2 regions of the Terribacillus sp. 7520-G genome follow, and region 1 is predicted to be linked to the other one. Evidence: predicted binding sites of a transcription regulator. Region 1 holds the regulator's gene; the other holds the start of a gene.

Region 1 (7,271 bases):
AAACAGCTGTATATTGCCGCGTTCGAAGGAAAAGACGTAGATTTCTAAACCTAAAATAACACCTGGAGGGATCGATTTCTCCAGGTGTTTCTTGTTACCATTCGCTTTTTACATCCTTCAGATCTTCATATACCTTATCCGGTGCCTGCCCCAATTTCTCGGCTGGTGTTCCTTTACGATCAATCCAAGCTGTATGAAAGCCGAAATTCTTCGCACCGGCAATATCCCAGCCATTCGAGGATAAAAAGAGCAGCTCTTCCCGCTTCACATCCAATCGCTTCAATAAATAAGCATAAGAAGCCGTGGCTGGCTTGTATTGTTTTATTTCATCGACACTGATGATCATATCGAAGTATGCATCAAGCTTCGCATGCCCTAAGAGTGGTTTCAGCATACTATCGGGTCCATTTGAAAAAACAACGAGCTGCCTGTCTTGGAAATACTGCAGTACTTCTTCTGTTTCTTCATAGGGAAGCAGCCGGTTATAGGCATCCATCAATTCCAGGATCAGTTTGTCTGTATAACTGCATCCATGCATCTCCAAGGTATACTGCAGAGCATCTCTTGTTACATTGGTAAAAGGCTCATACTGCCCCATAAGCTGGCGGAGGAAAGCATATTCCAACTGCTTATTTCTCCATGCAGCCGCTATGGCCTCGCCTTTTCCCGGAAAATGCCGATCGCACGCCTCCTGCACACTATGGACATCGAACAGCGTACCGTACACATCGAAAGCAATCGCTTTTATATCAGCCATTGGAAACTCCTTTCTCCTTCTGTTCCTGCTTCTTCTCCGTTTTGTACCGCATGATGAAAGATATCGGAACCATGACAAGCATCAGGATACCGGAAATGACAAACGCCTCATTGATCGTTTGCAGACTTGCCTGCTGTGCAGCCTCCCCTGCCGCCGTCAAATGTGCTCGGCGCACCTCGAAATAGATGCTGAAAAACACGATTCCGAAAGCTGAAAATATTTGACGAAGGACATTGTTCATCGCAGAACCTTGCGAGACAAGATGCTCTGGTATGTCGTTCATACCTGCAGTCGTGGCTGGCATATTACTCAGGCCCAATCCCGCTCCTCTGATCATATTGATGACAAGGATCAGCCAGAAAGGCGTAGATAAATGCAAGTTTCCGATCAGGAAAGTGGATATTGCCAAAATCAACAAACCAGGCGGGACGACCCATCGCGGCCCTTTTTTATCCAATAGCCGGCCTCCCAGTGACATCATGCCCCCGCTCAGCAATGCTGCCGGCAGAAAGAGCAATCCTGTCTGTATCTCACAGAGACCGTAAACATTTTGGATCAGCAGCGGCAATAGGAAAATCCCTGAGAACAGCCCGATGGATGCTGTCGCTGTCACTGCTATCGAAACCGCATATGTTGGATTACGGAAGAGCGATAGCTCCAATAGCGGCTGATCCTTTCGTCGTTCGTAAAAAACAAAAATCGCTATCGCTGTCATACCTGCAGCAATAAGCGCCAAATTAGATGGCGATACAAGCACATCCAATGTCTGCCCGCGTCCCAATGCATACAGAACCAAGCCAATGCCAAGCGTCACGAACACGAAACCGCCTTTATCGAAGCGGCGCTTCGGATCAGGCACAGTCGATTTCAAGTAGCGGCTGGCCATCAATAAACCGAGAAGGCCAAATGGGAGGTTGAAAGCGAACAGAAAAGGCCAGGGGAAGTAAGCAATCAATACACCGCCGACTGTCGGTCCGATGGCAGGAGCCACCATCGCCGCCACACCATATACACCGACAGCAAGACCGCGTTCCTGCTTCGGGAAGGCTTGGAAAATGAGTGCCATCGAAATCGGCATCATCAAACCGCCGCCGATACCTTGGATAAAGCGTGCCGCGATGACGAATGGCAGACTGCCGGAAAAGATCCCAAAGACGGACCCCGCCAGGAAAACGACGAGACCCAGCAAGTAAATCGACTTCTTGCCGAATCGATCTCCCAAGTAACCTGTGACAGGCATGGTCATTCCCATTGCCACCATGAAAATCGTCAGGATCCAGCCCCCACTGACAGCATTGGCATCGAAAGTGGCAATCAGCGATGGCAACGCCGGATTAAGCATACTATTATTCAAAATGACAGTGAATGTCCCGAATAGGACAGCAACAACGACCAACCATTTGGATTCTAGTTTACCCACATGCATGCTCCCTACCGTTCTTTCGCTTTGCCCCGGTTGTCAGCGCTTTCTATTTCACGACCAATACTGGGCATTTCGCTCTTTTTATCACCTCGGTACTCACACTTCCTACCACTAGCTTTTGGAATCCGTTCAAGCCGCGCGTCCCAATGACAACCAAGTCAAACGCATCATTGTTGGCTTTATTGGCAATCATTTTTCCGGCATCGCCTCGTTCGATCGTACGGGTATAAGGGATATTCGCATTCCGAAGCTTCTCTTCATTAGGCTGGATGCGCAGCTCCCCATCACGATGCACATCATCGGGCTTCACCTGCTGCAGAACGATCTCACTATTCTTTATCTCCTGCAAAGCATTGACTACTTCAAGCTGTACAGGATGTGCACTTGCCTGACAGATTTTGATTACTTCCTCTGTCGCTCGGATCGAGTGCTCCGAACCGTCGACGGCCAAAAGAATCTTTTCGTACATAATAGCGCCTCCTCCAAAACCATGATAGTAGCCATTTCCCCTAAAATGATCCGCACAAACGAGAAGACAAAAAAGCTTCGGCACCCGAAATTTCATTGTATGAAATTAACAATAACATTAAATATCCATTTGGAAAAGTATGAGATGATGGAGAAAAGATCGGGGGCTTACATATGATTGCCAAGACTATCAGTTTCATTGTTATATGCCTTTTGATTACCGGAGTGGTTGTCTGGACATTTGCTGCCTTCGATGAGAAGACAGTCATTAAGGATAAGATCGAACGGATAGAAGTATACAAGGCAGAAGCAGCAGAGCCATCAGAAACGATTACCGACAAAGGATACATCGAGGGTTTACTGAAATGCATCAATGAATGTGAGCGCGAGGAAATGAGCCAGGAGGCGTCCTACGCAGCTGCTGATGTGAACCTTATTTTATATGGAGAAAAGGCCGATTATGAAGTCGGCGTTTGGCAGCAGGCAGGGACCGTCAGCTTCGTCTATGATGCCGCTATAATCGATAGCGATTTGGAACCTTTCCCTGTAAAATAGAAAGCCGCCCAACCAAGGGGCGGCATTTTTTATCATTGGTTATCTATTCTCGGTAATTTGCATCCGCTCATTGAACCTCGTCGGATAAGATAAAAAGCCCAGCATGATACTTGTCACGATTGCAGTTGTCAGCAAAAGAAACAGAATGAGCAGCTGGAACATGACTGCCTGGAGCGGATCGGCTCCGGCAATGATCTGCCCGCTCATCATACCAGGCAGCTGAACAAGACCTATCGTTTTTTGGCTCTCGATGGTGGGGATCGTGCTTGCCTTGATGGACGCAAGCAATGATTGCTGGATCGCTTGTTTCGGTGTACCGCCCAGTGATAAAATGAGCTCCATCTCCTCTTTTCTGGATGCCACTTCCGCAGTGAAGCGATTCAGGAACAAAATGCCCAGCACCATCGAGTTCCCTATCACCATCCCGCTTAACGGAATGATATATTGCGCAGTCGGCGGTGTGATCCGCAGCCCCAATAATATCCCTTGTGTCAGTATTTCAATAACAATGAAGGTAAGCACCAGCTTCCAGGTGATGCCTCTGATGGATGCCCCTTTTTTCCTGGCGTTTTGTGTTGCTGCACCGATCATCAGTGCCACCATCAGGAGGATATACATGATATTTTCCGAATCGAAGATGAACTGCAATACATATCCGACTGCAAACAGCTGGATGATGGAACGAATGGTGGCAACGAGTGTATCCTTTTCAAGTCCCAGCCGCAATGTCTTGGACAGAGAAAGCGGGATCAGGACAAATATCAAAGTAAGCAACATGGCTTGTACAGTCATTTTTCCGCCTCCATGACAAAGCTTCTGACAGCTTCATTCCCCGGATCATCCAATAATTCAACGGCCCCCGCTTCGGCAATTCCCCCATCCATCATGACCCAGACTTCATCGGCCACCGACTGTGCCTGCTGAAGGCTATGCGTGATCCAGATGACAGTGGTTCCATGCTCTTTATTGATCCGTTTAATGAGATTCTCGATATCCTGCTTGGAAACTCGGTCCAAAGAAGATGTTATCTCATCCAGCAGCAGGATTTCCGGCTTGTTCAGCAATGTCCGGGCGATGGAGACCTTTTGCTTTTGCCCGCCTGACAAATCCCTGCTGTTTTGATCCAATATATCCCGCTCCAGTCCCACTAACCTGGTGATTTGTTCTGCCATGTCATTTGACAGCCCCTTTCCAGCTAACTGCAGCGGCAATTCCAAATTATCCCGGACACTGCCCTCAAGCATGATTGCCTGCTGGAGGACGACGCCCACATGACGGCGCAGGGCAACCGGATCATACTGTGCAATATCCTTTCCATCGATCAGGATGCTCCCGCTTGTTGGTGACAGCATACCATTGCATAACCGAAAAAGTGATGTCTTTCCAGCACCTGAGGGGCCAATGACTGCTGTAATCCTGCCTTTGGTGAAGCTGCCCGTTACATTGCGGATGATTTCATGCTTATTTATTTCATACGTCACTTTCTGTAAAGTGATGGCGGCTTGCTGGCACATTCTTTTACGTCCCTTCTTTTCCTGATACCTTTCCCCAGTCTAACCGAGTAAAACGCATTAAGGAAGTATGATCATCAGTGAATTTATGTAAGAAAAAACACCTCTGCTTGAGAGGTGCGGGAATTGGAATTAATAGTGCTTCAAAAAATAAACCAATGACTGCAATTCGATTGCCAGATCGATATGATGCACACGGATATTGCTGGGCACTGCGATACGCGCAGGGGTAAAATTCAGGATTCCGGCAATACCGCATTCGACAAGGCGGTCCGTGATTGCTTGGGCAGCATGCGCCGGCACCGTCAGGATAGCTGCGCTTACATTGCCGATATATTTCTCTAAATCATCGATATGGTAGACGGGGACCCCGCCGATATTATGATCCACTTTTCCGGGATCGGTATCGAATGCCATTTCGATTTTTGTATTGTTATTTTTCGTGAAATTATAATGCAGGAATGCTGTACCAAGATTACCGACCCCGATAAGTGCCACTTTCGTGATCTCGTCTTGATCCAGTGTCTTCCGGAAGAAGTTCAGCAAGTACTCTACATTATAGCCATAGCCCTTTTTGCCAAGTGCTCCGAAATAGGAAAAGTCACGGCGGATTGTGGCCGAGTCGACTTTCACCGATTCACTGAGTTCCTTCGAGGAAACCCTTGTTTTGCCTTGCAGATGCAGGCTGTTAAGGAACCGATAATAAAGGGGCAGCCGCTTTGCCGTAGCTTTTGGTATTTTATTTTGATCCATATACATGCTCATTTTTCCTCCTAAAGCCTGCAGCTTCCAAAAGCGAACTTCGTGCAGCCATGCAGCTGGTCAAAAAGGCCTCTCGGACTAGAACAGCATGGTTCTGTTACCTTTTCTGAATATGACCCAGCCCCATTCCGAGTAGACGGTATGATGGGTTGCAGACAGGTTCCCTTCCGGCATCTGCAAGGAGTTACAGATGCTGCCTGCGGCTTCGTCCTTGAATTGTTACGATATGATACTTTCACAAAGTACGATTATAGTTAACACCTTATTCTAACAGATAAGAGAAGGAAAGTCTTGTACAGATTCACAAAGAAGATGAGATTGGGGCATCTTGTCTCCATTTTAACAAATCCATTCACGATGTCCATCCGCATGAAAGCGTATACGCGCAGGAATTCGGCGCTTGCTACTGTTTTGTCACATAGGATACACTGATAGTATGAGGTGAACAAGATGATTTTATTGCAAGCGAACAATATTACAAAACTATTTGGCGCAGATGTCATTTTATCAAATATAAAGCTGGAAGTACAAACACAGGATCGTTTGGCCATCGTCGGTCGCAACGGTGCCGGTAAATCGACATTGCTGAAGATCCTGGCAGGGGAGTTGAGTTATGACGAGGGGAATGTATTCCTGTCAAAAGATGCTACCCTAGGTTATTTGGAACAGCATACAGGCTTGGAGTCCGAAAAGAGCATCTTGGAGGAAATGAAGACCGTCTTTGCTGATTTGATCCAGCAGGAAGAAGAATTACGCCGTCTGGAAGCAAAGATGGGCGACCCCGATCTTATTTCCGATGAAGCGGCTTACCAGCAGCTATTGACGAATTATGATACAAAACAGCAGGCTTTCCGCCTGAATGGAGGCTATCAATACGAAGCGGATATCCGCTCCGTATTGAACGGGCTTAATTTCGGCGATAAAGATCTGTCCACCCCTATCGGTTCCTTGAGCGGCGGACAGAAAACCCGGCTTGCCTTAGGGAAGCTGCTGCTTCAAAAACCGGATGTATTGATACTGGATGAGCCGACCAACCATCTGGACATTTCCACGCTGGACTGGCTGGAAGGTTATTTGAGCAGCTATCAGGGAGCTGTCGTAGTCGTATCGCACGACCGTTATTTCCTCGACAAAACAGTCAATACCGTCATTGAGATAGCCCATAATCACTCTGTCCGTTATAAAGGAAATTACAGCAGCTATCTGGAACAGAAAGCTGCCAATTTTGAACGGGAAATGAAGCAATACGAAAAGCAGCAGGCCGAAATCAAAAAGATGGAGGAATTCGTCCAAAAGAATATTGCCCGTGCTACAACCACCAAACGGGCTCAAAGCAGACGCAAGCAACTGGAAAAAATGGAACGAATCGATCGTCCGCTCCAGGATGCATCATCTGCAAGACTCACATTCGATATCGATCGACGCAGCGGGAATGATGTATTGAAAGTGAAGGACTTAGCTTATCAATACCCGGAGAGTGCCTCCCCTGTCTTCGAGCATGTCACCTTCCATATGAACCGTCAGGATCGCATTGCCCTTACTGGTCCGAACGGAACTGGTAAAACGACATTGCTCAAGACAATCATCGGAAAGCTTCCCGCTAAATCCGGACAAGTAGAGCTGGGTACCGGCGTCAGCATCGGATATTATGATCAGGAACAGACTGAACTCCATTCTTCCAAGACCGTTCTGGCTGAGCTTTGGGATGAATATCCGCTTATGGACGAAAAGGATATCCGGACCATCCTCGGTAATTTCCTATTCACTGGCGATGACGTCCTGAAAGTGGTCAATA
Region 2 (7,271 bases), on a different contig from region 1:
CCAGAAAATCCAATGCCAAGTCAATTCATCAATGATCAGGCCTGAAAGCGTCGGCCCGACTGCAGGTGCAAACATGATGACCAAACCGATCAATCCCATGGATCTGCCGCGTCGATGCGGCGGGATGATATTCAATATCGTGTTGAACATGAGCGGAAGCAACAGTGCCGTCCCAACTGCCTGCACAACACGGGCGATCAGCAGCAGTGAAAAGGATGGTGCGATTGCAGCGATTAACGTACCGATGATGGAGAACACCAAAGATGTGAGAAATAGCTGCCGAGTCGTAAACCATTGTAAGAGCAAACCAGAAACCGGCACAAGTACACCAAGCGTCAATAGATAACCTGTAGTCAGCCATTGAGCCGTCGAAGGTGATATACCGAAGTCACTGATGATATTCTGAAGCGCAATATTCAGCGCAGTTTCACTGAACATCCCGATAAAACCAGCAATCAAAAATGAAATAATGATTGGCATAGCCTTGATATTGCTTGTATCTACAGCTGCTGCAGCTGTATTTTTACTATCCATTTGCAAAGATTTCTCCTCCAATGCGGAATTTATTTTTTAAGTAATGACGGAAGCTGTTTCGCGACACAATACAACGGACTTCCCGAAGTACTCGTGAGCGCCAGGATAGCTGCTCCTTCCACCAAGGCATTTATCGTAACGGCCAATTCTTTCGCCATTTCTTTTTCATAGCCGAAGGCGATCAATCGATCTGTATATAATGACTGCCAATCCGCATAGGCATGCTGACAGCTGTTTCGCAGTGCTTCGTGCGTTGCTGCAGTCTCAGACGCAATCAGCCCGATTTGCACACCTTCCATTTGATGTTTTTTTTCAAATTCGGAAGCGATCTTGCAGATATGATACTGAAATGCCTCTGCAGCCGTATCCTTGGCTTCCAAATCCCTCGCAGCTCCTTCCAGGACATGCTCCTTCATGAGCCTAATTGCTTCAACGGCGATCTCTTCCTTTCCATTCGGGAAGTGATAATAGAGCGATCCCTTGGGAGCACCGCTTTCTTCAATGATTTGATTCAGGCCCGTGCCATGATAACCCTGCCGCTGGAAAAGCTCCGAAGCGGTACGTAAGATGATTTCTTTTGTACTTTCCTTCTTTTTCACTGTGCCATACAACCTTGCACTCCTTATATTATGACGATTGGTCTAGATAATAATAATTTTTTTTGTTAAGCATGTCAAGAATGAAATCTGCGATTTTGTTTATAAAATTAATGTAAATTTTAAAGCACCAAAGTAAAGTAGATGTTATAGTACAAATGAATTTTTATAACACATACCCTCTCATACCAACGATCAATATATGGAAAGGAGTACAAAATATGACGAATAACCAAAAGAAAGCATCAACTCTCATCGAAATTTTTCTCGTTTCCCTTCGCTTAGGCTGTACATCATTCGGCGGACCGATTGCCCATCTGGGTTATTTCCAAGAAGCATATGTACGCAGCAAAAAATGGCTGGATGCACAGGCATATGCCAATCTGGTTGCCCTGAGCCAGTTCCTGCCCGGTCCCGCCAGCAGTCAAGTCGGCATCGGGATCGGCATCATAAGAGGAGGGATATTAGGAGGGATCGTCTCATTCATCGGCTTTACCCTGCCTTCTGTCCTCCTGCTCATGTTGTTCGCCTTCTTCCTCGGGCAAATGAATATGGCGGATGCTGGATGGATTCAGGGGCTGAAGTTAGTTGCTGTTGCCGTCGTCGCTCATGCTGTATTGGGGATGAGTCAAAAGCTTACCGCAACTCCTGCAGCGAAGGGGATTGCATTGGGGGCTCTCGTGCTTACACTTATATGGCCCCATCAATTCGCACAGCTGCTGGCTATATTGATCGCAGCCGTTGCTGGGTATATTCTGCTGCATCCTGATCAAGGCGATAAAGAAGCTGCCAGCCTGCATATCGCTATCGATAAAAGAATCGGTGCCATCTGCCTTGCTTTATTCTTCATTTTATTGGCAGGCCTGCCTGTGCTGCGCACGATCACAGACAATTCTTTTGTTATCATGGCCGATAGTTTCTATCGGGCCGGTTCACTCGTATTCGGAGGCGGTCATGTTGTCCTTCCTCTCCTGGAACGTGAATTCGTCCCAACCGGATTGATAAGTCAGCAAGACTTCCTTGCCGGTTATGGTGCTGCCCAGGCAGTGCCCGGACCTTTATTTACATTTGCTGCGTATCTCGGCACTGTCCTCTACGGCTGGCAGGGTGGATTACTAGCGACCATCGCCATTTTCCTCCCGGCCTTTCTGCTCTTGATCGGTGCTTTGCCATTTTGGACGAGCCTGCAGCGAAACGCCGGCTTCCGCAAGGCGTTTGCTGGAATCAATGCTGCTGTCGTCGGGATATTGATCAGCGCTTTCTTCATTCCCATTTGGTCAACAACCATTCACAGCGCCTCCGATATTGCCCTGGCAGCCATTTTCTACAGCCTGCTTGCTTTCTGGAAAGTTCCTGCCTGGATCATTGTAATAATCGGCGCCATCAGCGGTATTGTGCTATAGTTTTACCAATCATCCACCGAGGGGGCATGTGTGTGCCATCCCCCCTCGGCGGATTTCATTTCCAGACGATATCAACCTTCATTCTTCACATTCCCCTTGAAACCAACGATTCCCAGCAGAATGGCAAGCAGCAGCATGATCAAACAGCCCGTCTGTACCGCCGCTGCCACGCCAATCACCTGATTGATGGCGGCCAAGGCTGCTGTCATCCCGATGATCAGCAGGGCTTCAACCGATTGGTACATACTTAGCATGCGACCCATCTGCCCGACCGGAATACGTTCCTGCATATAGGTCACATAACCAGCATTGGCAAAAGCCAGCGCCCCGGATAACATGAACACACCGACACTCGCTGGAATGAAGTCCTTCGAAAAAGCGAACAGCAAATAACCCGAAGCCCCTGCTGCCGTACCATATACGAGCAATTGGATCGATCGAAAATGTCGGGTGACAGCAGCGAGCAGGACAGAGCCAGAGATAAAACCGATTCCAGCAATACTTACAAGCAAGCCATATGCGGCTTCTGAAAGCCCAATCGCTTCCGCGGTAAAAGCTACCTCCATGGAATCGACAGCTGCGGTCATGACGGTAATGCAGCTGAACAGAAGAAGCAGGAATGTCAGCATGGCAAATTTCTTACTGTAATCGATGATTAGGCTCCAATCCTCTTTCCAAATCCGCAGCCATTTCCACTCGTTTTTTTCCTCCAAGACAGCTTTGACAGATGGTAAAGCAATGCAAATGACAGCCGCCGCCAGCAGCAAGAGTATATTCATGATCAATGCAGCCTCGACGGACCCCATGCCGACCAGGATTCCCGCCGCTGCCGGACCTAATACAAAGCCGCTTCCATCCGCAATAGCCCGGTAGGAATTGAATTTCTGCCAATGCCGTTTTTCGATCAACCCTGTTATATAGGGCAGACTCGCAGGCTCAAAAATAGTTCCAGCTGCTGCAACGAAGAATACCAGTACATAGATTTGCCAAAGGGAATCGGCCATCATCATCCCTGTTATCCCAAAAATCCTTATAAAGTACAGCATGATCATCAACTTTCGATTATCCAGCCGATCAATCATGCTTCCTGCCCAGCTGTTCATCAGCAGCCCTGCTGCAGGTTTGATCATATAAAGGATCGCGACAGCTGCCGCAGACTGATCAGCTTGCTTGTACACTTTCAAATTCAAAGCAATCAAATACAGCCAATCCCCACAGGATGCACAAGCCATTGCAATCAGCATTCCAATGGCACGGAAACGGTATTTACCCATCTTTCCTCCTCCTTACCCGAAATGAAGCAAATAAAAAAATCCCACCCCCAAGATTGTCATCTTAGGGGCGAGATTCCGTCGCGGTGCCACCCTAGTTACTCTGACAGGTCACCCTGTCAGACTCAAAAGGTACACGCCAAAATGCGTAGACCTTCGTGCAATAACGGGCACTCCCGGTCTGCCATCAATTTATCCGGCAAACAGCTCCATGGTTTGTTCCAGCTGGACTCCTTCACCCTTCACACCACATCAGGGATTCTCTGCAGAAGGAACAGTCAAGCTGTACTGCTCCATTTCATCACTTGTAAATTTTTTCTATGATAGCATGCATTGAACCGCTGTACAATATATAGCTTTTATTTATAGCCCTCTATAAAAGATACGCCATATCGATTTGGGATATTATGGTACACTTAAACTCAGCATATAACTGCTCAGATGAGGTGAAACTCTGTTTAAAATATTCATTCTGATCATTTTTCTTATTTATATATGCCCTTCTAAGGGGAGAAAAAAGAGTCAGGTTTATCATCCTTACCTGCTTCCTATTGATTTCCATCCTGTTCATATCTGGAATCCTATTCATTTCAAACAAATATAATATACATGATAGCCCTGTATTAGAGAATGGTTTCAACATCCTTTACGATTGGGTCCATGTATTTTCCTATTTATTTGTCATTCCAACGGTCTTGCTTACTGCTTATACATTACTGAAAATGATTCCGAAGCTATCCGCACGCATGTGGATAAGAGTCACTATGTACATTTTCTGGATTGCTTTACTGGCGGGATCAGCTTATATATCCTTATGGGTTTGCACCTTGATCAAACTGGCAGCACAAAAAAAGACACTTCCCGCGGGAAGTGTCTTTGTCTTATCTTAGTAAGCTAAGCTGAATAGACCTTTGACGTGAGTCAAGTAGCGAATGTTACTTGCCTCTTTCATCATTGTTGCTGGAAGACCTTTCAATGGTGTTTGGTTAGCACCGACGAACGCTACGGCATCCTTGCGGCCAAGGCTTGCAAGTGTACCGGAGTTGATCGGGCTGAAGCTTTCCATTGTTTTGCCTTCAAGGTAAGCGAATAGATTATAACCTACTAGCTCGCCCATTTGCCAAGCGATTTGTGCTGTTGGCGGCCAAGGACGACCGTCTTCACCGAAGTATACCGCACTGTCACCGACAACGAAGACATCCTGATGGCTCTTGGACTGCAAGTATTCGTTAACAGTCGCACGCCCGCGATCAGTTTCCAAGCCGGACTCTGCCACCATTGGAAGGGCTTGTACGCCGCCAGTCCAAACGAATGTGTTTGTTTCGATTTTCTGACCATCTTTCAATTCCACGACATTGCCTTCCACGTTCGTTACAGGCAAGCCAAGCAAGAATTCCACGCCGCGTTTTTCCAAGCTGGATTGTGCGCGATCGATAAGATGCTGCGGAAGCATTGGTAGGATCTTCGGACCAGCTTCAACAAGCTGAAGCTTGATTTCTTTTGGATCCACACCAAGAGGCAAGCAGTAAGAAGCAAGCTTGTCCGCGATTTCGCCAACCAGTTCGACACCAGTCAAACCGCCGCCACCGATAAGGATCGTTCCATCTGCAGGGTTTTTGGAAGCTGCATATGCTTTGATCTTATCTTGGATTTGGTTGAATACTTTATTTGCATCGTCTACGGATTTCAGGACAAGGCTGTTCTCTTCCAATCCAGGGATGCCGAAGTAAGCAGTCTTGCTTCCAAGACCTACTACCAAAGCGTCATAAGAAAGGGTACTGCCGCCTTCAAGGACAACTTCTTTCTTATCGACATTGAAGCTTTCCACTGTTGCGACTTTGAAGTCTACATCCAGACCTTTCAAAAGCTTTGTCACAGGCATTGCCACTGCTTGCTCGGAAATGCTGCCCGCTGCAAGACGGTGAAGTTCCGTGATGATTTGGTGTGTCGGTGTTTTATTGATAAGTGTTACGTTCGCTTGTGCTTTGCTGTAATACTTACGTACGGTTTGAGCGGCTAAGACTCCGCCGTAACCGGCGCCTAAAATAACGATATTCTTTGCCATACTTAATCCTCCGTCCTTACCTTTTAGCTCTTATTTTTGTTTTTGTCTTTCTTTTTCGTTCGCTACTTCCAAATAGCTTTGAACAAAACGGAACATCTTCTGTGCTTGCGGGTCCTTCATCAGACGAAGCAAACCGAACAGACCGATTGTTTCATTGCTTGATTCCGCACGATCCTTTGCTTCGATTGCAGTTTGGGCGACTGTTTTCACAGAATCCGTCACAGGATGAAGCACTTCTGTAATTGCATTAACTGTATCGGATTTCAACACATCATCTGTTGCTACAGAATGTGCAAAGTCGTAAGAAGCAGTCAAAGCATTCACAAGTTCATTGATTTTCGGCAGCTGTTCGATCAGGGAAGTCAATGATTCTTGCACTTCAGGTTTTAGCAATTGGTCAACTAGATCTTGTTGGCGCTGGCTAACACTTTCGTTTGTTTCTGACATAACGTATTCTCCTTTGCTATGGCAATGCATTATATTTATACGTAAACATTATACTTCGTTGTGAATTTGTTCACAACTGTACGTTCACAAATTGCTCAAAATATCCACCTACAACTTTACTCCTACTTAAGGCACTTGTCAAAAGTTATTTCACATGAGTTAATGTTTTTTTTCATTTCCTATTATATGTTCAAAAAAATGACATAGTAAAAGCCCTTTCATACTTCCGCTTCCGTAGCTTCCCCTTATTTCGGCAAAGTATTAATATTTTTACTTATTTTCCCGAAATCTTTGCTGGCAACTATCGCCTCCCAGCATCGATATTCAAACAATCCAACTCCGAATCCCTGATTCGTTTATCAGCCACGCTCATCCCCTGTTAGCAGAGCTATACCCAGCGTGAAGAGAAACCGTAAAAATAGGTTAGGCAAGCTACCCTTACACAGGTGCCTACATACGATGAAGAAGAAAGCAAGAAGGGAGAATGATGATGTACAACGAAAACGATGATAAGCAAAACCAGCAACGGCAGATCCAGTTTCCAGGCGGACCTGGATTTGGCGGTCCCGGCTTCGGCGGTCCGGGTTTCGGAGGCGGGCAAGGCGGCTTTCCATTCGGACCTCCCCCAGGAGCAGGCGGACAGCAAGGACAATTCGGGCCGCCTCCCGGGCCGCCTCCATCCCAAATTCCGCAGCTGCAGTCAGTGAGCGGCGGTCCATCTACTTTCGCAGTAGATCCAGGCGGAATCAGATTTTGCCTTTTCCGGTACACTTATATAGAGCTTGAAAACGGACAGCGGTTCTGGTACTACCCAGTATTTGTGGGCCGCACCTCCATTGCTGGTTTCCGCTGGCGGCCGCAGCAGTTCCGCTGGCAGTATTTTGGTATCGACCTTAGAAGAATCGCTGCATTCAGCTGCTAATCGAAGAGGCCGGGCTTGCCGCCCGGCATTATA

The links. Region 1 encodes Rex, which represses fermentation and respiration genes when NADH is low (regulators of the CRP and FNR family bind a similar motif). Its sites were predicted from a motif close to TTGTGAAATATTTCACAA; they were not measured.
Region 2: the regulator Rex is predicted to act here: its motif matches at 6,375-6,392, upstream of CHH53_RS11780 (DUF1641 domain-containing protein).

Annotation. Positions count from the first base shown of each region.
Region 1 covers NZ_NQFP01000043.1:46,247-53,517, forward strand. Annotated here, with positions in the region: gene CHH53_RS14725 (iron-containing alcohol dehydrogenase) at 1-48, shown strand, start outside; gene CHH53_RS14730 (haloacid dehalogenase type II) at 95-757, opposite strand; gene CHH53_RS14735 (MDR family MFS transporter) at 750-2,183, opposite strand; gene CHH53_RS14740 (universal stress protein) at 2,227-2,649, opposite strand; gene CHH53_RS14745 (hypothetical protein) at 2,823-3,203, shown strand; gene CHH53_RS14750 (ABC transporter permease) at 3,243-3,995, opposite strand; gene CHH53_RS14755 (ABC transporter ATP-binding protein) at 3,992-4,717, opposite strand; gene CHH53_RS14760 (redox-sensing transcriptional repressor Rex) at 4,847-5,473, opposite strand; gene CHH53_RS14765 (ABC transporter ATP-binding protein) at 5,927-7,271, shown strand, end outside.
Region 2 covers NZ_NQFP01000031.1:76-7,346, reverse strand. Annotated here, with positions in the region: gene CHH53_RS11810 (DHA2 family efflux MFS transporter permease subunit) at 1-534, opposite strand, end outside; gene CHH53_RS11805 (TetR/AcrR family transcriptional regulator) at 564-1,145, opposite strand; gene chrA (chromate efflux transporter) at 1,352-2,533, shown strand; gene CHH53_RS11795 (MFS transporter) at 2,605-3,807, opposite strand; T-box leader at 3,868-4,115, opposite strand; gene CHH53_RS11785 (NAD(P)/FAD-dependent oxidoreductase) at 4,691-5,869, opposite strand; gene CHH53_RS11780 (DUF1641 domain-containing protein) at 5,900-6,316, opposite strand; gene CHH53_RS11775 (transporter) at 6,804-7,238, shown strand.